One region of the Bacillus pfraonensis genome, then DNA from elsewhere that is predicted to be linked to it. Evidence: riboswitches for the same ligand, from Rfam matches in the RefSeq annotation. Region 1 holds a riboswitch; each other region holds the start of a gene.
What was found. A riboswitch is a leader RNA that binds a small molecule or an ion and turns the genes downstream of it on or off. The one in region 1 is predicted to bind S-adenosylmethionine.

Region 1 (8,397 bases):
CACCTAAACATTTGGCAATGTCGTACTTGAATCACTCGCATGCGGTACACCAGTAATTGGTGCAAATTCTGGCGGGGTAAAAAATATTATTACAGATGGAAAAACAGGTTTTCTTTGCGAGCCAAAAAATGCGAACTCATTTTTATCATCCATTTATCAGCTGTTAACTAACAAAGCAATGCGTAAACAAATGAGCATAACCGCTAGATCCTACGCCGCTACACAAAACTGGGATGATATTTTCCACGGCTTATACATGCAATATGAAGAGGTGCTTCAGCAAAACAATGCCGAACTACTTGCGTAATAGAAAAGTTCAACTCATAAAGTGAAACTTTAATCAGTAGTTTTTTTCTTCATCCCCACTGATTATTAGTTGAACGAATCAGGCTTTTACGGACAGTTCATCTTCCACCTAACTTCTTTTTTTCGCTGAATTTTGAGGTGGGAGTGTTACTGTCCGTTAATGCGGGATAAATGAAAAAGGTATGACGCTATAACGTCATACCTTTTTCTTCTTTTTCTCATTCAGTAACCGGACATATTCCTCTTGTGTATTTACATTCATAAACAATTCCTTCGCCACATTCCATTCTTCTTCCATCACATACTTTACATGACACTGCGATAAAAGCTGTCCCACACTTCGTTTTTCTTCATGTAACAATGCGTATATTTTTTCTTTTACACGATTATGATATGCCGCTAATAATGGCTGCTTTCTTCCATCAATAACCGGAATAATCGCTTCATATTCATCATTTATTTGCCCTGTTAATGCTGTAATCCACTCACTTGAAAGGTTTGGCGTATCACAAGGAGAAACGATATACCAATCTGCATTTATATGCTCCATCCCCGATACAATCCCCGCAAGCGGACCATCTCCTTTATAGGAAGGAGTATCTTCTATAACAGGAACGTCTACTAAAGTAACAATTCTTTCTTTTATATCAGGATGACTAATCACAACTACATCTTGCACGGCAGTCTGCATGACCTGAACAATGTGTTCGATAAAAGTATGTCCTTGCCAGCTTGCTAAGGCTTTCGGCTCACCAAAGCGTCTTGACATACCACCTGCTAATACAATTCCAGCGAGCCTTTTCATTGTCGATGCAGCTCAAATGTAATATGTCCAAGCTCTGGCAAAATCAATTTATTCATTGCAAGGCGAACAGCCCCGCTAGAACCAGGCATCGAAAAGACAACTTTTCTTCCGATTGTTCCACCAATTGCTCTACTTAGCATTGCAGCGCTTCCGATATCTTCTAAATAACTAATCATCCGAAACAGTTCACCAAATCCAACGATTTCCTTATCTAATAATGCTGAAACGGCTTCAATTGTCACATCACGCTTCGTAATGCCTGTTCCGCCGTTTGTTAAGATAACGTCAACATCTTCTTGGTGATAGCCAGATAATACAGCCTGTTTAATATCTTCTTTATCATCTTTTACAATTTCATAAGCCGTTACCATGTGTCCTGCTTCTACTAATAATTCTTTTAATAACTTGCCGCTCTTATCAGTCTCTTCTGTACGTGTATCAGAGACCGTAACAATTTTACAGCGCACTTTTTTGGGCGCTTGCTTTTTATGTTCTATTACACTCATTTTTATTCGCTCCTTCTTATGAACTACTCATCATTTTATCATATCGTATCGAAACTTTATGAAGTATGAAATACATCACATGTCTACAATTATGTATCAAATGAACAAAACATCATGATACAATATAAGTATATATAACCATAAAAAGGTATTTTTCCACAATCCAAATTGTATTTAACAATATAAAACAACTTGCACCAAGTCCCATTTTTAATTCATCTAAGCCACTATCAAATTATTTCCTATGGATGAGATATCAATATTGTAAAAACTCTCTATCCAAATGTCCGACGGTTCTGACCACACATACTTAACAAGTACAGCAATTCTTCTCGCCCTTTCCTATTGAATTGGATTTTGAATCGCGCGGAACAATCTGATGCAAACTAAACAAATTTTCATAATTAGGAGGCTTATTCATGGAACTTTATCAAAAACTTACAACGGTATTTATCCTTCTATTTGTCGCTTCCATCAGTGCTGGGATGGCATTAAAGGATGCTGTTCCTTATTCAGCAATCGGTGGCTGGGGATTCGCAACGCTCTTTTTGCTATGCAGTGCATTTTGTGCTGGAAAAGCGCGTCAGAAGAAAGGATGATAGCATTTGTTCCGTTAATGCGGGATAAACTATCCAAGCAAGCTTGAACTTATAATCCATACAATAAAAAAAGCTTTGCGCCTTCGCGCAAAGCTTTTTCTTCTTATATTATAGACCAGCTTGCTCTTTTAAAGCTGCTGCTTTGTCTGTACGTTCCCATGAAAGATCTACATCAGTACGTCCGAAGTGTCCGTAAGCTGCTGTTTGTTTGTAAATTGGGCGACGTAAGTCTAACATTTTGATAATGCCAGCCGGGCGAAGATCGAAGTTGTTACGAACTAGTTCTACTAGTACTTCTTCAGATACTTTACCAGTGCCGAATGTATCAACTGAAATTGATACTGGTTGTGCTACGCCGATTGCGTATGCAAGTTGTACTTCTGCTTTTTCAGCAAGGCCAGCTGCTACGATGTTTTTCGCAACATAACGAGCTGCGTATGCCGCAGAGCGGTCAACTTTTGTAGCATCCTTACCAGAGAATGCACCGCCGCCATGACGAGCGTATCCGCCGTAAGTATCGACGATGATTTTACGTCCTGTTAAACCAGCATCCCCTTGTGGTCCACCGATTACGAAGCGGCCAGTTGGGTTAATGAAGAATTTTGTTTCCTCATCCATTAATTCTGCTGGTACGACAGCTTTGATTACTTGCTCTTTTAAGTCACGATCGATTTGTTCCCACGTAGCTTCTGGGTGATGCTGCGTTGAAATTACAATTGTATCGATACGTACTGGTTTACCATTTTCATCATACTCAACTGTAACTTGCGTTTTACCGTCTGGACGTAAATAATCTAATGTTTCATCTTTACGTACTTCCGTTAAACGACGAGCTAATTTGTGAGCAAGTGAGATTGGAAGTGGCATTAATTCTTTTGTTTCATTACATGCGAAACCAAACATTAAACCTTGGTCCCCTGCACCGATTGCCTCAATCTCAGCGTCAGTCATTTGACCTTCACGTGCTTCTAACGCTTGGTCAACACCCATAGCGATGTCAGCAGATTGCTCATCGATAGATGTTAAAACTGCACAAGTTTCTGCATCGAATCCGTATTTTGCACGAGTGTAACCGATTCCTTGGATTGTTTCACGAACGATCTTTGGAATATCTACATAAGTAGAAGTCGTAATTTCCCCCGCTACCAATACTAAACCAGTTGTTACTGTTGTTTCACAAGCTACACGTGCATTTGCGTCTTTTGCTAAGATCGCATCTAAAATTGAATCAGAAATTTGGTCACAAATTTTATCTGGATGTCCTTCAGTTACAGACTCAGATGTGAACAGATGACGTTGTTTTGTCATGTGGTAAACCTCCCTACAGTAATTGTATATATTGTACGGAACTCATCCTTAATTTGCCACAAACTGCGACATTCATTTATTCTCCCACACAAGCATAAAGAAAAACCTTTCCTATTTATAGAGAAAAGGTTTAATTTGCTACTTGCATACTGCTTTTTGCCCTTCGCTCTTATCGTTCGAGACCTTGCGCCTCGCACAGGTTTTAGCACCTATTCACTTGTTTTTACCAATACAAGTGAGGTTGCTGGGCTTCATCGGGCCTGTCCCTCCGCCAGCTCGGGATAAGAGAGTATCCGTCCCAACCTATACTAAAGAAATGATATTCATTTGTCAATTAATATTCACATATTCCTACAAGTTTTTCGCATTTCTTGTCGAACAAAATATTAATAGGAAAATTATACATTCACACAAACAAAAATAAATAAATAGTATACATTATTTATATGATTGTGTTATACTCTTGGTGGGGATTACGAGAAATATTTCATTAAAATGAAAAGGATGGTATATAAATATGAGTACTGTGAATGTCCAAATTGGATTACACGAATTACTGAACGGAAGCAATGCACAGATTCAACTAAGCGTTCCACAATTAGTGGAAAAAGTACTAATGAGAAACGAAGGGAAATTAACTTCTACTGGTGCCGTCTCTGCTTCTACAGGAAAGTATACAGGACGTTCTCCTAAAGATAAATTCATTGTGAAAGAAGCATCGGTTGCAGATAAGATTGCTTGGGGATCTGTAAACCAACCGATTTCTGAAGAACATTTTAATAAATTATATACAAAAGTATTAGAGTACTTAAAGGAAAAAGACGAATTATTCGTGTTTAAAGGATTCGCTGGTGCTGATCGCAACTATCGTCTTCCATTACAAGTTGTTAACGAATATGCATGGCACAATTTATTTGTACATCAATTATTTATTCGTCCAACTGAAGAAGAATTAGCAAATCATGAATCTGAATTTACAATTGTTTCTGCACCAAGCTTTAAGGCAGATCCAGCGATCGACGGCACAAATTCTGAAGCATTCATCATGGTTTCATTTGAAAAACGCATCGTATTAATTGGTGGTACGGAATACGCTGGAGAAATGAAAAAATCAATTTTCTCTATTATGAACTTCTTACTTCCAGAACAAGATATTTTATCAATGCACTGCTCTGCAAACGTAGGTGAAGAAGGCGATGTCGCTTTATTCTTCGGTTTATCTGGAACAGGTAAAACAACACTATCTGCTGACCCACACCGTAAATTAATCGGTGATGATGAGCACGGTTGGTCTGATAACGGCGTATTCAATATTGAAGGCGGTTGCTACGCGAAATGTATTAACCTGTCTCATGAAAAAGAGCCACAAATTTTTGATGCAATTACATTTGGATCAGTGCTTGAGAACGTTGTAATTGATAATCAAACACGTATTGCAGATTATAATGATACTACATTAACAGAAAATACACGTGCTGCATACCCAATTGATGCGATTGATAATATCGTAGTGCCAAGTGTTGCAGGACATCCAAACACAATTATTTTCTTAACTGCTGATGCATCTGGAGTATTACCTCCAATCAGTAAATTAAATAAAGAGCAAGCTATGTACCATTTCTTAAGCGGTTACACTAGTAAACTAGCTGGAACTGAGCGCGGCGTAACTTCTCCGCAAGCAACATTCTCAACTTGCTTCGGTTCTCCATTCTTACCACTTGATGCATCTCGCTATGCTGAAATGCTTGGTGAAAAGATTGAGAAACATGATGCGAAAGTATTCTTAGTAAACACTGGCTGGACTGGTGGCGAATACGGCGTTGGAAAACGTATGAACTTAGGCTACACTCGTGCAATGGTACAATCGGCATTAAACGGCGAGCTTGATAACGCTGAAACAGCGAAACATGACATCTTCGGTCTTGAAGTACCACTACATGTACCAGGTGTACCTGATGAAGTATTAATGCCTGAACAAACATGGGCTGATAAAGCAGCTTACAAAGCAAAAGCAATCGAACTTGCAGATAAGTTCAAAGAAAACTTCAAAAAATTCGAGAACATTTCTGAAGATATTATCAAATTGGGCGGTCCAATCGCTTAATTTAAAACCTTTACTGTCTGAATGACCTTTACTCATATGAATAAGCATGTTGTAACCTAAAAGGATCGCGTACTCACCGACAAAACCCATGCGGCTTTGCTGGTTGCACATACTTACAATAAAAAAGAAGCTTACGATCAAAACGTAAGCTTCTTTCTTTTACTTTCGTGGTACTCCTAATGCAAATTTCCTACTCACCTGCTCCTTTTACTTTCACACGGCATGAAGCGAAAAAAAGCACTGACCGCCTTTATCCATGGCCGGACGTTCTCTCCCTACTCAAAAAGAAAAGGGATATACCAGGAGGGAAAATTTGTATATTTTGATTTCCCAACATACACATCACGGCTTCAGAAATAAAAATGGATTCCCCTCTCACTTGCTCCCTTTGTTTTCACACACGGCATGGAGCCAAAAAAGCACTGACCGCTGCTACACATCGCCGGACGCTCTCTTCTCAACTAAAAGAAAAGGTTTTTGTATTTATTTCTTCGCATCTCTCATGCTATAGTATCCTAAATTAATAACAATTAAAAAGTAACCACCCATAATCCCAACAGCAAACGCCCACATAACCATATGGTGTTCAATCTCATACATAATAATCGCACCGAGAATCGCTGCTGCAAAGCGATTAATCATACCAAGTGTTGGTGCTTTACTCTTTTTTACAATACTATCTCCAAGCTTTTCAATACGTCTTCCTAAAATCCAAACACAATACATACTAACAAGTAAACCAATCCCCGCACCTAGAAAGTGTGCAGAAAAAGGTGTCATCGCCCATCCTAATAGCATCGCACCTAACAAATAATACATTTGAATTTTAAATGACCTTAGTGACATACTAATCATGCAGTTCTCCTTTACCATTATCATCTTATTTACATATCATCAGACTTTATCTGTTATATTCAAAGAAAAACAACATAAACACTACACTTATGTTGTTAAAATATTTTTCGGAAATAATATTATACAAGATTTCTAGTTTGAAGGCAGGCGCAATTTATGACTTTTTTTCAAACATTTTTTCATAGTTTTACAAAAAAGTGATATCAATCTATAAACATATGGATATGATGTAGTAAGTACACAAGTAAAGGGGGCTTCTAATGATTTATTTTTTAATGGCTCTCATCCACCTCATTATCCCTGCACTTATAGGACTCTCGTTATATTGGTACACAAAAAAACATAGTATTTTCTATGCTGTCCTCGGTGTTCTTCTTCCTGGGATTATTCTCATTGCACTGTTTCGCATACCTTTTCTCAACTTACTTCCACTTATTACTGCTATTTTGTTCCTTATATTTCTGCCCAAAATAAAAAAATAGGAAAGCAGATCATAACTGATCTGTTTTCCTATTTTGATATATGTTCTGGCGCAATTGACTGCGTTTCAAACTTTTCAGATTTCACAAACCATAAACCGAGAAAAATAATCCCCCCGCCGATCATTTGTTGCAACGAAATATATTCCTTCGCCCATACCGCCGCAAATACAACTGCAACAAATGGCGTAATATACATATACACCATTGTATGAGAGGCCCCATTTTTTTGAACTCCAATATACCACATAACTAAGCCAAATACTGTGACAAAGAAAATAGAATATAATAGCGCAAACCATGTCATTCCTTGTTCAATTTGAAACGGCAATGAAAAAATATGCCATCCGCTTAGTATAGCGAGTGGAATAGCTCCAACAACTGCTGACCATGCAGTCACGCGAAGTGCTGAATATTTTTTAATCAGTGGTCCTGCTAGAACTGGATAAAGCCCCCAGCATATCGATGTAATGAGTCCAATCCCATTTCCATAAAAGGAACCAGCCAGTGAATGCCCAGCTAATAAAACAAGAGCAGCACCAATGCAAGCTACAATAGAACCGACTAGCTTTCGCTGAGAAAACTTCTCTTGTTTCAAAAAAACTGCAAACATCGTTGTAAAAATAGGTGATATAGAAATGAGTAAGGAAGCGTTCGTAGCAGATGTATATTTGATAGTTTCCATAAATAATGTTTGATACAGCACGATTCCCACAACACTAACTACAATGAGCCTCGGTATATCCCGTAACTCCATATGCAATGACTTTTCAATATACAATGTAAGTAATAATAATAGCGGTGCTGCTGTAATCATACGGAGCGCAGTAAACTCAATGGCTGTAAATTCTACAAGCCCGTATTTTCCAATTGTATAATTGACACCCCAAATTATAACTACACTTAAAAGTAATAATTCAATCCCCCATCTTCTCACACGTATCCCCTCCGCACGGAAAATTATACAGAAAATTCAATCATATGTACATTTCATTACATGAAAAATTGCATCAGAAAAAGGAGCATTCAATTTGCTCCTCCTTAATAAGTTATACTCGAATATGAAGTTTCATATTTGGATTATAAAATTGACTTGGACTTTTCAATTGAAAATGTCCTCCTGATTCATGTAAATCAACAGTCAACTTATCATCCATAAAAACAAGCTTCGTACGATCCGCAATAAACTGCAATTGATTCGATTCAATATCTACATCACGTTCATCTTTTTCTGATACAGCTACTAAATCAATAATGCCACTCATCACGCAGCCGCACCCTTCATTATCGTAAAATAATTTGATAAACTTCGCTTCATTCGGAATCATATCCATAATTTTTTTATATGCTGCATCTGTTACAGTAACGTACATTCAATAGTCCTCCTACCTCTATACATCATTCTTATATTGTACCATTCTTTTTAAGAATTCTA
Region 2 (8,397 bases), on a different contig from region 1:
CTGGTAACATTCCGGGCAAAACCCAAACGATTCCAACGGCTATTTATATGGCAATTGATACAAGTAATATGAACCTTGCTTGGACACTCGTTATCATAACAGTCAGTATGTCACTCATATTTTTATTGTGCATTCAGCTGATCAATAAAAAAATTACTACTTCTTAAAGCAGCTTTCGACAAAAGCTGCTTTTTATTTCCCGAAAAATAAATTGTTTTGTAGAATAATGAAAGATTTATCTTACAAAAATGTAATCTTACTGTAAGATAATTCGATAGTTACTATTGAGCATATTTCATATAATTAAGTCATAAAGTAAAGCTGATGGAAATGAGGTTGTCCCCCCTCTTCCCATTCGTTAAAAAGAGCTAATTAACTTTATTTCCCCAACCCCCTTTATAAAAAGGCCTCAAATTGAGGTCTTTTTTATTTTGAAGAAGTGACAGAATCTTAGAATATATAAAAATATACATTCTATTTGAATTTACTTTCTAAAACAGGTACTTTCCTGTTATTATATGGAGGTGTTTGAAAAAATGAAGAAATGAAAACGCATTTATATCGTAAATTCTTCATCCTGTTTTAGCGATCGGTAATCTTCTACTTTCTCAGTGGGGAATTACCGATCGTTAGAACGAAATTTAATTATATTGATATAGAAAAATGAAGGGAGTCTTGTAATGGACATTTTATTAGCGCTTCTTCCTGCAATTGCATGGGGAAATATCTTATTAGTAAGCGTAAAAATGGGCGGTGGTGCATATAGCCAAACGGTAGGTATGACAATCGGTGCTCTATTCTTCGCAACAATTATGTATGTATTTACTCAACCTGCTTTAACAATGACAATCTTAATTGTTGGATTTATTTCAGGTTTATTCTGGGCTTTAGGACAAGTAAACCAATTAAAAACAGTTGAAAAACTAGGTGTTTCAACAACTGTAACGATTTCTACTGGTATGCAACTTGTTGCAACTTCTATCTTTGGCGTTATCGCTTTTCGTGAGTGGACTACTACTACTACGATTATTCTGGGAACGATTGCAATCCTTTTAATTGTAGTCGGTGTTGTCTTCACTTCATTAGATGATAAAGAAAATGCACAGCCACCAGGACAATTGAAAAAAGGACTTTTAACTTTAATTGTTTCTACATTCGGCTACCTTGTATATGTAATTATTATTCGTTGGTACAATATCGATGGTTGGTCTGCTATTTTACCGCAAGCAGTCGGTATGTTTGTTGGAGCAGTTGTATTGACATCTAAACATAAACCATTTAACAAATATGCAATTCGTAATGCTTTATCTGGCCTACTTTGGGGAACAGGTAACTTATTCTTACTTCTTTCTTTACCAAGAGTTGGAGTAGCAACAAGTTTCCCATTATCTCAAACTGGTATCGTTATCTCTACATTCGGTGCAATTGTCTTCTTAGGCGAAAAGAAAACAAAGCGTCAAATGGTATTTATTGCACTAGGTAGTGTTCTAATTATCGGCGGTGCTGTTTTACTTGGTATGACAAAAGCATAATTGCACAAGCTATAAATCAAACCCTCGAAGCATATCTGCTTCGAGGGTTTTCTATTAACTATTAAAATAGATTTCTAAGCGAATGATTCACGTAATCTCTTTTTTCATAGTTCGCTTTCCATTCTAATAGTCCATCTATACATAAAAATAAATTAATTAGAGCAAGAATTAACATCACATATAAACCTGTCGAAATGTATATGGCAATACTTACAACATTATATAAGATCCATAAATGCCAGTTCTCTAAAATCTTTCTACTAAGCATAAACTGAGCCACAAGTCCTAACACTGCATTTAAAGCATCTAAATACGGGTTTGTCGACTCTAAATAACGAATTTGATAATACCCCCATCCAATCCAAGCAACTAGAATCAAAATGATATAACCAATCCACCCTTTCAAATCTAAGCGAACGGTTGGTTTCACGTCTCCCTCTCCACTACGTGCAATCCAATAATACCAACCATATACATTAAATATGAATTGGAACGCTGCTAATATGGCCATTGCATATAACCCCTGTGTAATAAAAATGTATAGAAAAGATGCAACTGTAATCATCCCAAATAAAAAATTCCATACCTTTTCTCGAGCTAGTAACCAAACATTTATAATCCCCATAACAGATGCAAAAATTTCAATATAGCTCGACTGAATATACATACCTACTAGCATACAAATAATACTAGAGATAATTAAAAAAACTGGATGTCTAACCATAAGCCTCTCTCCCCAAATATTTTATGATTTCTCTACACACATTATAAAGAAAGCGCCTATTTATATCCATATTTTTCTAATTATCTTTTTTCTTATTATACAGTTACATTACATGTATTCCCTCATTGCTAATTTATATAAGTCATTTCTTTTTACAAAAATCTCTCAAAGATGTTATCGTTTTTTATAACATATTCTAGGTATGGAGGAATAAAGGATATGCCAAAGAAACATAGAATTTTATTTATTGGTGCCGGTCGTATGGCAGAAGCAATCTTTGCCGGACTTCTCAAAACAAGTAAAGAGCACATCGAAGAAATTGTTGTATCCAATCGAAGTAACATAGAAAAACTTAAGCAACTAGAGGAAAAATATGACATTTCAATTACAAATGATTGGAAAGAGCACATTAAAAATGCAGACACCATTGTTTTAGCCATGCCACCAGCTGCACATGAGCAATTATTAGCGGAGTTATCGCCTCTTCTAACCAATCAGTTTGTTGTAACAGTTGCTGCCGGAATTGGTCCATCTTATTTAGAAGAAAAACTCCCTCAAGGTACACCTGTTGCCTGGATTATGCCCAATACAGCTGCAACAATTGGGAAGTCTATTTCTCTATATACAATGGGACATTTCGTAAATAAAGAACATCAAGAAACACTGCAACTACTTTTAAAAGGGATTGGTACAGCACAGCTATGCACAGAAGAAGAGGTACATCAGCTTACCGCTGTAACTGGAAGTGCCCCAGCATTCCTTTACCACTTTACTGAAGGATTAATTGAAGCAACGAAAAGCTATGGAATCGATGAAGCAACCGCAAAACACCTCGTTATTCAAATGATTGCTGGCTCTGCTGCTATGCTTGAAGAAGAACAAGATCCAGCTATGCTTCGCGAACAAGTGACAACACCAGGTGGCTCAACTGCAGAAGGTTTGAAAATGCTATATGAGAATAATTTTTCAAATATAATTGCTCAAGCCATTGAAGCAACAAATAAAAAAGCTAGGGGGAATTAATATGACAGTAACAAGCTTACAAGATTGCACAACATTACATAACGGTGTAAAAATGCCTTGGTTTGGTTTAGGCGTTTTTAAAGTTGAAGATGGTACACAGGTAATTGATTCTGTAAAAACAGCTATTAAAAACGGATACCGCAGCATCGATACAGCTGCAGTGTATAAAAATGAAGATGGCGTTGGACAGGCAATTCGTGAATGTGGAGTTCCCCGTGAAGAATTATTCATCACATCAAAAGTATGGAACAGTGATCAAGGCTATGAATCAACATTACAAGCCTTCGAAACAACATTACAAAAATTAGGCTTGGAATACTTAGATCTATACTTAGTACACTGGCCTGTAAAAGGAAAATATACAGAGACATGGAAGGCATTAGAGAAACTTTATAAAGACGGCCGTGTTCGTGCTATCGGCGTTAGCAATTTCCAAATCCATCACTTACAAGATATTCTAGAAATCGCTGAAATTAAACCGATGATTAATCAAGTTGAATATCATCCACGCTTAACACAAGAAGAACTTCACTCTTTCTGTAGAGATCATACTATTCAACTAGAAGCTTGGTCACCATTAATGCAAGGTCAATTACTCGACCATCCAGTATTGCAAGAAATTTCTACAAAATATAACAAATCAACAGCACAAGTCATTTTACGCTGGGATTTACAAAATGAAGTTGTAACAATTCCTAAATCAATTAAAGAACACCGTATTATCGAAAATGCAAACATCTTTGATTTTGAATTGAGTGCAGATGATATGAAAGCAATTCAGTCATTAAATGAAAATCACCGCGTCGGTCCAGACCCTGACAATTTCGACTTTTAAAAAGAAGCGTCACTACAAATATTTGCAGTGACGCTTCTTTTAATTAAAAAACTGAAAATTTAAACTATATTTCATTTTATTGACAGTTCATTCACCTAGGTGTAATATTTTGAATAATCAAAGAAACAAAAAATTAATATAAATCATTATGTTTACTCATTGTATCAAGAGAGGTGGAGGGACTGGCCCTTTGAAACCTCGGCAACAGGTTCACTTTGAATACTGTGCCACTTCCTGCAAGCATTATGCTTGAAAGATAGAATGAGGGACTTCGTTTATATACAGGTACGTGCCTTGTAAACAAAACTCCCTCTTTCTCGATAAGAAAAGAGGGAGTTTTTCTTTCCCTCACAAATTGTTCATCAACTAATAACCAAACAATTTAGGGAGGAATTTTACATGAAAAAGAAATTTGTACCTGCTGTCGCATCTGTTTTAGGAGCAAGTCTTTTATTAACAGGTTGCGGTAGCTATAAAGACGAAGCAAGTGAAGCAAAAGCAAAGGATAAAGCCCCTGATAAACAAGTATTGAACTTGGCCACTGGTACAGAAATCCGTACAATGGATACTGCTCGCGCCACAGATACTGACTCTGGCCAAGTAATGAGAAACGTATTTGAAGGTTTATATAACCTCGGTGAAGGAAACAAGCCTGTTCCTGGTGTAGCAAAGTCTCATGCGGTTAATCCTGATAAAACAAAATATACGTTCCATTTACGAGATTCAAAATGGTCAAACGGTACTCCTGTGACAGCAAAAGATTTTGTCTTTGCTTGGCAACGTGCCGTTGATCCAGCGACTGCTTCTGAATACGCATTTCTATTCTTTGATATAAAAAATGCGAAAAAGATTAATAATAAAGAACTTCCGGCTGACCAGCTCGGTGTAAAAGCAATCGATGACCACACCTTTGAAGTTGAATTAGAGCGCCCTGTTCCCTACTTTATTAGTTTAACGGCATTTCCAACATTCTTACCAATTAATGAAGCATTCTTCAAATCACAAGGTGATAAATATGCTTTAGAAGATAACACGATTCTTTATAATGGTGCCTTTACATTAAGTGATTGGAAACATGAACAAAGCTTTAAGTTCAAGAAGAATACCAACTATTGGGATAAGGATAATGTGAAACTTGAAGAAATTAATTTTAATGTCGTCAAGGATCATTCAACAGCTGTTAATTTATATGAATCAAAACAAATTGATCGACTTACTTTAACATCTGATCTTGTTGATAAATATCGCAAAGATAGTAACTTTAAAGAACGACCAGATGTCGGGGTACAATTTGTACGTATGAACCAGAAAAATAAAACGTTACAAAATATAAATGTTCGTCAAGCAATCGATAAATCGATAGATAAGAAAGCATTTGTAAATGTGCTTTTAAATGATGGCTCTCTACCCTCCTATTCTCTAGTGCCAAAAAATTTCGCCAAAGGGCCAAATGGAAAAGACTTCCGTGAAGAGAATGGTAATTTAACAAAAGAAAACACAAAAGAAGCGCAACAGTTTTGGAAACAAGCAAAACAAGAATTAGGATCTGACAAAATTTCAATTGAATTATTAACAAGTGATGGCGATCTACCTAGAAAAACAGGTGAATATTTAAAAGAACAACTAGAGAAAAATTTAGAAGGATTAACAGTAAATGTTAAGCCTCAACCACGTAAACAACAAGTCACATTATTACTACAAGGAAATTATGAGATTGCTATTGACGGATGGAGCCCGGATTTTGCCGATCCAATTACATTCTTAGAGTTATTTACAACTGATAACTCATACAACTTAGATCACTATTCTAACAAAGAATTTGATAATCTAATCCAAAAAGTTAAAACCGACTTAGCTGGTGATGAAAAAGCACGTTGGGAAGCTTTAAAACAAGCAGAAAAAATCTTATTTAAAGATGCCGTTATCTCTCCTCTTTATCAAAATGGAACAACATACTTAGAGCGTTCTTATGTCAAAGGCGTAGTTGAAGTTGATTTTGCAGGGCCACTTAACTTCAAATGGGCGAAAGTTGAGAAGTAAACAGCCCGTGTAAAATGTCATTTTCATAAAAAGAAAAAGGAATCCTTCAACAGGACTCCTTTTTCTTTATGCTTCTTTTATTACATGTCTCTTTCTTTTTACTATTACTGATATCCCTACAGCAACTAGCGATACCATTTGAGTAATAATAATTATAAATAATAGAAAGATAACATTCTCTTTTAAGTTTCCGCCACCAAATACTATTGCGAAATAACCCTTTGCGGCATATGTTGCGGGAAATAATTCACCGATTGTTTGATATGTTTTTGATAACATAGCATACGGTACCATCACACCAGAACTTACAAGTTGTAAAGAAAGCGAAATAATATTAAAGAGCATGCCTGCATTTCCAAATAAGGTAATAAACATTTGTGTTAATGATAGGAAGGAAAAGAAGACAATTGCTTGGAATATCCATACATTCCATACCGTTTCTTGCACTTCAAGTTGAAATGCTTTCATTAAACCAATTGTAATGCATGCAAGTAGGATTGATACTGTGCCATTAATCACTTGTCGTGATAGGTAACTATCCCAGTTTCCCCCTACCTGTTTTGCCACTTTAGATAGTTCCATACTCATAATCATCGCTCCTACAAATGAAGCTAACACGATCATAAGCGGTACCATATTTACAGAAAATCCTTTTGCATCATTTACCTTGTGAATCGTAAATCCAACCGAATCTTCAGCTAATCCTTTTATCACTTCTACACTGCCCGGCCCCATAGCAAGTAGTTTCCCGGCAACTACTTGCTGCTTATAATTTGAGACCTCTTTATTTACATTATCACGAACTTGTTTCGCGACTCCTTCCATCATTTGTTTTGCCATCATAGAGTTTGCTTGGTTAATATGAAAATTTAAATTTGTTTTTCCTTTTTCACTTATATCCTTTGAAAAAGAAGCTGGTATTTCAATAATCATATTGTATGCACGCTTATCCATTTCTTCTTTTGCTTTTTCCATAGACTTCTCTTTCGTTACTTGAAAAGGTAAATTTTTCTGTAATCCTTCTCCTATTTTGCTTCCCATATTCATATCTTGGTTCACAATAGCAATTTGCATTTGATCGGCTCTTTCATTTACTCCATCATAAGCTGTAAGCCAAACACAAAAGAAAATAAGCTGAAACGCTAATGCTACCACAATTCCCACATACGTACCTGGTGTCTTTAAAAATTGTTTCAATGTATTCATTCTTCCGCCTCCAGCAAGCAAGTACATACTTGCATTTCATTTTAAATAAATACTAGGGTCTTAATGCCCTAGCATATAAAGTTATATTATTCTCAATAAAGTTCTCATCATTCATTTCCATAAGTCGATTTTCAAAACGCAATTTGGATAGAAAGTAACCAAAATTAATCCATATAAAATTCATTACTTGAGCTTCAATATTTGTATCAATAATTTTTCCTTTTTGCTGCATTTGTGCAAAATACATCATTAATTCTTCTTTTAAGCCTTTTGGTATTTTGGCAATTTCATCATCTAATTCAGGAAACACGCCTGTTTCACGTATACCAATAGAAATGATGTCTTTTGCTTCATTCAAGAAGTTATGATAATGTCTTGCTAAATTCTTTAAATCTGTTTCTAATTCCCACACAATTTCTGTTTGTAAAAACCGTTGTAAATGCGGCAAATATGAAAATTCATAAACGGCTGCTTCAATGACGCCCTTTTTGTTTTTAAAATTACGAAAGATCGTTACTTCATTAACACCAGCACGCATTGCAATTTCTTTTGTTGTTGCTGCCTTATATCCTTTTTCTTTCACTAATTCAATTGCTGCTTGAATAATTTTGTCTGCCGTCTTTGAGCGCGCCATACAATCCTCTCTTTCTAATGCAAGTGATCACTTACATTTAGATTATATAAGTTTCTAATTATTGTCAATCTAATTTTTGTAAATTACTACGAACGATACTCGTATAAACAGCCCAAAAACTGAAATACAGTTAATATAACACTAAATAAAAGCACAACTAGCATACTCATGTGTAAAGATGGATAAAAAATAGTAATTGCTCCCCAAACACTTATACTAAAATAGACAAATTGAACAATGACTCCTGTTGGTTTCAACCATATCCTTGTCTTATGTTTTGTGATTTTCACTAAAAAACCGATAATTGAAAATAAAGTTAATGCAAGAAATGCTAGCCATCTTCCATAAGTAATATCATAAGGTTCAATTTGACTTGGAAATATAAAATGTATGATACGAAATA
Region 3 (8,397 bases), on a different contig from region 1:
CTTCTACTTTCATCGTAAGTTGAATACGATCGCCGCAAGTTGGGTTGTTCAAGTTAACTGTAACACTATCTTCTAACACGCCATGGTTACGAGGATTTTTATAATGATCCATAATAACTTGACGATATAACGTATCTAAATTATTAAATGACATTTGTGAAATACTCCTTTGTTTTCGTTAGCGCTTCAACAAATGTATCAATTTCTTCTTTTGTATTATATAAATAGAAGCTTGCACGTGCTGTAGAAGAAGCTTTTAACCACTTCATAAGCGGTTGTGCACAGTGATGTCCTGCGCGAACCGCAATGCCTTCTACGTCTAATACTGTTGCCACATCGTGAGGATGTACTTCATCAATATTAAATGTCACAAGACCAGCGCGATGCTTTGGACCATAAATTGTTACGCCATCTACTTCTGATAGTCTTTCTAAAGCGTACTGCGCTAATTCATGTTCATGCTTTTCAATATTATCAAGACCGATCTCTTCTAGGAAATCAATTGCCGCTCCAAGTCCAATCGCGTTACCGATAATCGGTGTACCCGCTTCAAACTTCCACGGAAGTTCTTTCCACGTAGAATCTTGCAAGTCTACGAAATCAATCATTTCACCGCCAAATTCAATTGGCTCCATATTTTCTAGCAATTCCTTCTTACCATATAATACGCCGACACCTGTAGGCCCGCACATTTTATGAGCGGATAACGCGTAGAAATCACAGTTTAAATCTTGTACATCCACTTTCATATGAGGTGTACTTTGCGCACCATCAACGACCATAATTGCACCGTTTTGATGAGCGATTTCTGCAATTTCTTTTACAGGATTAATCGTTCCAAGTACGTTAGACACATACATGATAGAAACAATTTTTGTATTCGGTGTAATTGTTTGACGGGCATCTTCAATAGAGATAGTTCCGTCTGGCTGAAGCGGAAGATATTTTAAAGTTGCGCCTGTTTTCTTCGCAACTTGTTGCCACGGAATAATGTTACTATGGTGCTCCATGTAAGAGATGACGATTTCATCGCCTTCTTTTACATGTTCCAGGCCATAGCTGGCTGCTACTGTATTTAATGCAGTTGTTGTTCCGCGCGTGAAAATAATTTCTTCCATTGATTTTGCATTAATAAACTTGCGAACTTTCTCGCGTGCACCTTCATACGCATCGGTAGCTTTCGTACCGAGCGTATGAACACCGCGATGCACGTTAGAATTATATTCTTTATAGTAACGCTCTAACGTTTCAATGACTTGAATTGGTTTTTGAGAAGTTGCTGCACTATCGAAATATACAAGTTGTTTACCGTTCACCTTTTGATCAAGAATTGGAAACTGTTTGCGTATTTCATGAATATCCATTAGCGAACTTTCCTTTCAATTACCTCAACAAGCTGTGCTTTTACTCCTTCAATTGGAAGCTCATTTACTACAGGTGCTAAGAATCCATGGATGACTAAACGTTCTGCTTCTCTTTTCGGAATACCACGGCTCATTAGGTAGTATAGTTGAATTGGATCTACGCGACCTACAGAAGCTGCGTGACCTGCCATTACATCGTCTTCGTCAATCAGAAGAATTGGGTTTGCATCACCGCGTGCTTTTTCATTTAACATAAGAACGCGAGAAGATTGCTGTGCATTTGATTTAGATGCACCGTGTTCAATCTTACCGATTCCGTTAAAGATAGATGTTGCGCTATCTGTTTGTACACCGTGTTTTAAAATGAAGCCTTCAGAGTGTTTACCGAAGTGAACAACTTTCGTTGTAAAGTTTTGTGTTTGAGACCCGCGGCCAATTGTTACTGTTTTTGTATCAGCAAATGATCCGTCGCCCATTAAGTTCGTTACGTTCTCTGAAATTGTATTTCCGTCATTCATAAGGCCTAATGCCCACTCAATACGGCCGTCACGTCCTACAACACCGCGGCGGTTTACGTAAGATGTTACATCTTTCGCTAATAGATCAACTGCACCGAATTTCACTTGTGCACCTTGTTCTACGATTACTTCTGCCACGATATTTGCAATACCTGTAACAGTTTCATGTGCTACGTAGTTTTCTACGTATGTTGCAGAACTGTTCGCATCAGCTACAAATAATACGTGGTTATATACGTTTGCTTCTTCGCCGTCTACTAAGAATACAGCTTGAAGTGGCGTTTCAAGAACAACGTTTTTCGGAACATATACAAATGCTCCGCCGTTGATTAATGCTGCATGAAGTGCTGTTAAACGATGTTCGTCTACCTTCACACCGTCTTTCATTAAATACTTTTGTACTAGTTCAGCATGCTCATTTGCAGCTGTTACGATATCCGTGAAAATAACACCTTTTTCTTTCGCTTCATCAGCTAAAGAAACGAATGCAGTTGTACCAGTGCGGCCCACTAGTACGCTGTTATTTTCATCGATTAAGTTTTTCACCGTTTCTGGAAGTTCCGCTAAAGAACTTACAGGCTCTTGCTTAGGAGTAGCGCCTTTTCCGATAAAATCCCATTTATCGATTTTTGTTTTATCAGGCGTTGGCATTGGAAGTTCAGTTGCTTGTGCAAGAGCTTGTAAGCGGAACTCAGTCAACCAAGCAGCTTCGTTAACTTCGCTAGCGCGCTGACGGATTGTTTCTTGATCGAAAGGTAATGTACCGATTGTCATGTTTATGCTCCTCTCTTACGCTTCTTGCTCTGCTGTTTCGTCTTCAATACCTAGTTCTTTTTTAATCCAGTCGTAACCTTCAGCTTCTAGACGTTGTGCAAGCTCAGGGCCACCAGATTTAACAATGCGACCGTTCATCATAACGTGAACGAAGTCTGGAGTGATGTAGTTTAATAAACGTTGGTAATGCGTAATCATTAGGCAGCCGAACTCTTCGCCGCGCATTTCGTTAATACCTTTAGATACAACTTTTAATGCATCGATATCAAGACCAGAGTCGATTTCATCTAAGATTGCGATTTTTGGCTCAATCATCATTAATTGAAGAATTTCGTTACGTTTTTTCTCACCGCCAGAGAAACCTTCGTTTAAGTAACGTTGTGCCATTTCTGGATCCATTTCTAGGAACTCCATATTTTTATCTAATTTACGGATAAATTTCATAAGAGAAATTTCGTCGCCTTCTTCACGACGTGCGTTAATTGCAGAACGTAAGAAGTCAGCGTTTGTTACTCCGCTAATTTCACTTGGATATTGCATTGCTAGGAATAGACCCGCTTGTGCGCGCTCATCTACTTCCATTTCTAATACATCTTCACCGTCGATGATGATGCTACCTTCTGTTACTTCATATTTCGGGTGACCCATAATTGCAGAAGATAAAGTTGATTTACCTGTTCCGTTAGGTCCCATAATTGCGTGGATTTCTCCACCTTTTACTTCAAGGTTTACACCTTTTAAAATTTCTTTACCGTCGATTGATACATGTAAGTCTTTAACCGTTAATGTAGAACCAGTCATCTCAATACCTCCATTAATCCTCTATATACATTTTAAAAATTCCTAAAACATTCACATTCTCATTTTATTCTCATTCTAATTTTATATCAAATAAAATGATATCGCAAACGCTGAAAAAAAGTAACACTTTTTTCACAAATGTATATAAGTATTTCCCTCACATCCTACTATGATACACCTTTCTTCTTATTTATATAAAGAAAAAAGGGCTGGAAATTTCCTAGCCCCTTTCATGTCTACTCATTTACCGGAAGTACTGCTCCCTTATATTCTTTATTAATAAAATCTTGAATTTCTTTTGAATGTAAAACTTCTACTAATTCCTTAATTTCTTTTTTCTTTTCATCGCCTTTACGAACGGCAATAATATTTGCATACGGAGAATCTGATCCTTCAATTGCAATTGCATCTTTTGTAGGATTTAATTTTGCATCAATTGCATAGTTTGAATTAATGAATAACGCATCACCTTCATTATTTTCGTATAGCTTTGGCGAAAGCCCTGGCTCAACATCTGTTTTAAACTTCAAGTTCTTTGGATTCTCCACGATATCTTTGACTGTCGCTTTAACGATATCTACACCATCTTTCAGTTTAATGACGCCGCCTTTTTGCAATAATGCAAGCATACGACCGCGTTCTGCTACGTTATTACTCATAATAACCGTTCCACCATCTGGAAGGTCTTTTAATTTTTTATATTTTTCGGAATATATTCCCATTGGCTCTAAATGGATTTTCCCTGCATTTACAATTTTATATCCCTTTTCCTCGATCTCCTTATCTAAATAAGGAATGTGTTGAAAATAGTTGGCATCAATGTCTTTATCGGCTAACGCTTTATTAGGTAACACATAATCTTGGAATGTTTCAATTTTTAGTTTGATTCCTTTTTTCTCTAATATTGGCTGTGCTTTTTCTAAAATAACAGCATGTGGCACGTTAGAAGCTCCCACAACAAGTGTACTTTCATCTTTCCCGCCGCAAGCAGCTAATGCAAATACAAAGACTGCTATAAAAATGGTTAATATAATTTTCTTCATCAGATGTCACCCTTATTTTTGTAATTTTCATAACTTTTTTCATATATGCATTTTATTAGGTACAAAATAAGAGCTGGCATTTACCAGCCCTTTTGATACCTACTATTCTTTTACAGGAACAACTGCGCCTTTATATTCCTTGTCAATGAAGTCTTCAATTTCTTTAGAATGCAGCACTTCTACAAGAGCTTTAATTTCTTTCTTATCTTTATCACCTTTACGAACCGCTACTACGTTTGCATATGGAGAGTCATTTCCTTCAATCGCGATTGCATCTTTTTCTGGGTTTAATTTCGCATCAATCGCATAGTTAGAGTTAATTAGAACAGCATCGCCTTCTTTATTGTTATACACTTGTGGCAATAAACCAGGCTCGATATCCGTTTTAAATTTTAGATTTTTTGGATTATCTGCAATATCTTTTGTAGTTGCTTTAACTGGATCTACCCCATCTTTAATTTTTAAAATACCTTCTTTTTGTAAAATCGCTAAACCACGTCCATGGTCAGCGACAGAGTTACTCATAATAATCGTCGCTCCATCTGGAAGGTCTTTTAAGCTCTTATACTTTTGAGAATATACACCAATTGGTTCTAAATGAATTTTTCCGGCTACTTCAAAATCGTATTTTTTATCTTTAATTTCTTTTTCTAAGTATGGAATGTGTTGGAAGTAGTTCGCATCTAATTCCTTATCCGCTAATGATTTATTCGGCAATACATAGTCTTGGAATGTTTCAATTTTTAATTCAATTCCCTTTTTCTCTAATAAAGGTTTTGCCTTTTCTAAGATAACAGCGTGCGGTACGTTAGAAGCTCCTACAACAAGTTTCTTTTCATCTTTATCTTTCCCACCACAAGCAGCTAAACCAAAAATTGACGTTGAAATAAGTGCTGTAAGTAATAATTTTTTCATTTGAAACACCCTCCCATTTTAATTATCGTTTATCAATTCGAATTGTTACACGATCACCAATCCACTGAATTAAAAATACAACGAGTAATACACAAATTGTTGCAACGATTGTTACATCGTTATTTCCACGCTGAAATCCTTCTAAATAAGCAAGTGTACCAAGACCACCAGCACCGACAACACCAGCCATCGCTGTATAGCCTACAAGTGCAATTGTCGTTACTGTAATACCAGATACAAGTGCTGGCAAAGATTCTGGAATCAATACTTTCCAAATAATCGTACTCGTTTTTGCTCCCATTGCTTTTGAAGCTTCTATTACTCCTTTATCAATCTCACGAAGTGCAATTTCAACCATCCTTGCATAAAATGGTGCCGCTCCAATAATTAAAGCTGGTAGTGCTGCGCTTGCTCCAAGAATTGTTCCAAGGAGAATCTTCGTAAATGGAATTAATAAAATAATTAAAATGATAAATGGAATGGAACGAAAGATATTTACAAATGCTCCAATCGCTGTGTGAATCGCTCTATTTTCCCATAAATTATCCTTTGCCGTCATGAAAAGTAATAGTCCTAAAATAAGACCTAAAACAAATGTCGCAAATGCTGCGATTGCCGTCATATATAATGTTTCACCTGTTGCTTCTAGCATTTGATTCCAGTCGACGTTCGCGAGTAACTTATCCATGTGCAATCACCTCCAGCTCTACTTGCTCTTGATGGATTCCTGCTATTGCTTGTTGGATTGCCACTTCCTCACCATTTAAGTGAATCACTAAACTTCCATACGATCCATTGTTTGTTTGAGCAATATTCCCTTGAAGTACACTTACTTCTATATCATCCCGCCTCATTAATCTCTGGAGTACTGGACGCTCTACAGAATCACCAATAAACTGTAAACGAATGACTTTTCCATCTGGATATTTTTCTAATAAACTCTCAATTGTTTCATTTGTATCTTCAGAATCTGTTAGCTGTTGTACAAATCGCTTTGTAATCTCCTTCTGTGGGTTACGGAATACCTCTAGTACAGGACCCGTCTCTACAATTTTTCCTTTTTCCATGACTGCAACACGATTACAAATTTTACGAATCACATGCATCTCATGTGTAATAAGTACAATTGTTAAGCCAAGACGTTTATTAATATCTAGTAGTAAATCTAAAATTTGATCTGTTGTTTCAGGGTCAAGCGCTGACGTCGCTTCATCACATAGCAGCACTTTCGGATTATTTGCTAATGCTCTCGCAATCCCAACGCGCTGCTTTTGTCCACCGCTTAATTGAGACGGATATGCATCGCCTCTTCCTTCTAATCCAACAAGATGAATTAACTCATCTACTCGTTTTTTTCGCTTTTCCTTATCCACTCCCGCAATTTCAAGTGGAAAAGCAATGTTCTCACGTACAGTTCGTGACCACAGTAAATTAAAATGTTGAAAAATCATTCCGATTTCTTGTCTTGCCTTTCGAAGTTCATTCCCAGTAATTGCTGAAATCACACGATTTGCTATCGTAATCTGTCCTGAAGTTGGTTTCTCTAATTGATTAAATAATCTGATTAAAGAACTTTTACCAGCGCCACTATATCCGATAACACCAAAGATCTCGCCTTTTTCTATTTTTAAATTGGCATCATCTACAGCAGTGACATCACCGCTTTTTGATTTATATATTTTCTTTACATTTTCCAATAAAATCATGATGTTCACCCCTTTTTGAATTAAAAAGCGTAAGCAGCTCGTTCAGATTTACTCCCACAATTTTTATTTTTGGTGTAAGAATTACTTAAATCTAACCGTCGCCATAGCTAAATTTCTTATTAGCTCCTCTTATTATTCGAATGTCCTCCTCATTCAAACAACAAAAAAACCTTTCTGCTTTTAGAATGAGCAGAAAGGTTTATATGCGTATATCAACATGATCCCTTCCTCTCATCTCTCAAAGCATTTGCTTTGCAGGAATTGGCACCATTTCAATCTAAAAATTGACGGTTGCCGGGCTTCACAGGGCTCAGTCCCTCCACCTCTCTTGATAAGAGAAATCAGATTTAATTTTCGTCTGATTTGAAATTTATGAAATTGTCTATATTTTATGACTTGAATTGTATCAATATACACCCACTATGTCAACAAAAAAATTCTTAAAAAACGAAACTTCAGACTATTAAGCACCTACTGGCATTGGCTTACATATATGAAATACGGATTCTAATAATAACATCGTACGATACGTTCCGTTATATTGCACACGTCCGCTGTGCAATAGTGTTTGCAACCGAACATTTCCAGTAACTAATCGCCTTAAATCTTCTTCCTGAAAGCAAATAAGTTGTTCCGTTCCCCGTGTCTCTTTCAAAAGCTGTATATACTCTCTTGAAATTTGAAGTGAGCAACACTCATCTCCAAAACGAAAATTGATCGTTTTTTCTCCTTGCCGAAGAAGCGGTTCTAGATGATATTGGCTATTAGCATACGTTACAAATGATTGAAGCAACGAATATAATCTCATTCTAGTCACATCCTTCATCTCACTTTCTCCTAATACCATTCCATCTTCTCAAACAGCAATCCTGTTACTTTCTCTCGACAAATAACGTACCGCTTTGATACCTCGACATATTTCCCAGAAAATATGTCGAGGCGGCAAAAACTTTGCCGCCTACTGTAATTCTTTATATAAATATTCAACTGAATGAAATGCATATATTTTCTTCACAATTGTTCCACGCTCAAATACGAGTAAGCAAGGTACACTTTCTACTTCATACTCTCGCGCTAAATGCGGGGCATAGTTTAAGTCTAGCATTCCTATTTCTAATTCAGATATAGTTGCTTCTACCACTGTTAGCATCTTCTTTGCTAATTGGCATGTTCCACACATCGGTGTATATACATATAACACTGTTTTTTCTTGGTCTGCTATTAGAGCTGTAGCTTCAGCACCTGTCCAGTCAATCACTTCTATCATTCCTTACCG

Region 2: linked by a shared signal. The riboswitch ahead of KFD70_RS18340 (peptide ABC transporter substrate-binding protein) and the one ahead of metK (methionine adenosyltransferase) in region 1 are both predicted to bind S-adenosylmethionine.
Region 3: linked by a shared signal. The riboswitch ahead of KFD70_RS03245 (methionine ABC transporter ATP-binding protein) and the one ahead of metK (methionine adenosyltransferase) in region 1 are both predicted to bind S-adenosylmethionine.

The regions. Positions count from the first base shown of each region.
Region 1 is NZ_JAHCDO010000007.1:116,950-125,346, reverse strand. It holds partial or broken gene KFD70_RS08730 (glycosyltransferase family 4 protein) at 1-307, shown strand, start outside; gene KFD70_RS08725 (molybdenum cofactor guanylyltransferase) at 503-1,111, opposite strand; gene KFD70_RS08720 (MogA/MoaB family molybdenum cofactor biosynthesis protein) at 1,108-1,617, opposite strand; gene KFD70_RS08715 (hypothetical protein) at 2,037-2,216, shown strand; gene metK (methionine adenosyltransferase) at 2,325-3,524, opposite strand; SAM riboswitch class I at 3,691-3,812, opposite strand; gene pckA (phosphoenolpyruvate carboxykinase (ATP)) at 4,042-5,628, shown strand; gene KFD70_RS08700 (ATP synthase subunit I) at 6,112-6,483, opposite strand; gene KFD70_RS08695 (hypothetical protein) at 6,744-6,965, shown strand; gene KFD70_RS08690 (DMT family transporter) at 6,994-7,899, opposite strand; gene KFD70_RS08685 (iron-sulfur cluster biosynthesis family protein) at 8,012-8,335, opposite strand.
Region 2 is NZ_JAHCDO010000018.1:62,678-71,074, forward strand. It holds gene modB (molybdate ABC transporter permease subunit) at 1-167, shown strand, start outside; gene KFD70_RS18320 (GRP family sugar transporter) at 681-1,532, shown strand; gene pnuC (nicotinamide riboside transporter PnuC) at 1,594-2,256, opposite strand; gene proC (pyrroline-5-carboxylate reductase) at 2,476-3,279, shown strand; gene KFD70_RS18335 (aldo/keto reductase) at 3,281-4,114, shown strand; SAM riboswitch class I at 4,273-4,377, shown strand; gene KFD70_RS18340 (peptide ABC transporter substrate-binding protein) at 4,514-6,154, shown strand; gene KFD70_RS18345 (YhgE/Pip domain-containing protein) at 6,221-7,360, opposite strand; gene KFD70_RS18350 (TetR/AcrR family transcriptional regulator) at 7,413-7,994, opposite strand; gene KFD70_RS18355 (DUF5823 family protein) at 8,081-8,397, opposite strand, start outside.
Region 3 is NZ_JAHCDO010000003.1:74,819-83,215, forward strand. It holds gene sufU (Fe-S cluster assembly sulfur transfer protein SufU) at 1-154, opposite strand, end outside; gene sufS (cysteine desulfurase SufS) at 144-1,364, opposite strand; gene sufD (Fe-S cluster assembly protein SufD) at 1,364-2,656, opposite strand; gene sufC (Fe-S cluster assembly ATPase SufC) at 2,672-3,457, opposite strand; gene metQ (methionine ABC transporter substrate-binding lipoprotein MetQ) at 3,694-4,500, opposite strand; gene metQ (methionine ABC transporter substrate-binding lipoprotein MetQ) at 4,603-5,415, opposite strand; gene KFD70_RS03240 (methionine ABC transporter permease) at 5,438-6,103, opposite strand; gene KFD70_RS03245 (methionine ABC transporter ATP-binding protein) at 6,096-7,121, opposite strand; SAM riboswitch class I at 7,350-7,459, opposite strand; gene KFD70_RS03250 (hypothetical protein) at 7,585-7,929, opposite strand; gene KFD70_RS03255 (thioredoxin family protein) at 8,080-8,388, opposite strand; gene KFD70_RS03260 (toprim domain-containing protein) at 8,392-8,397, opposite strand, start outside.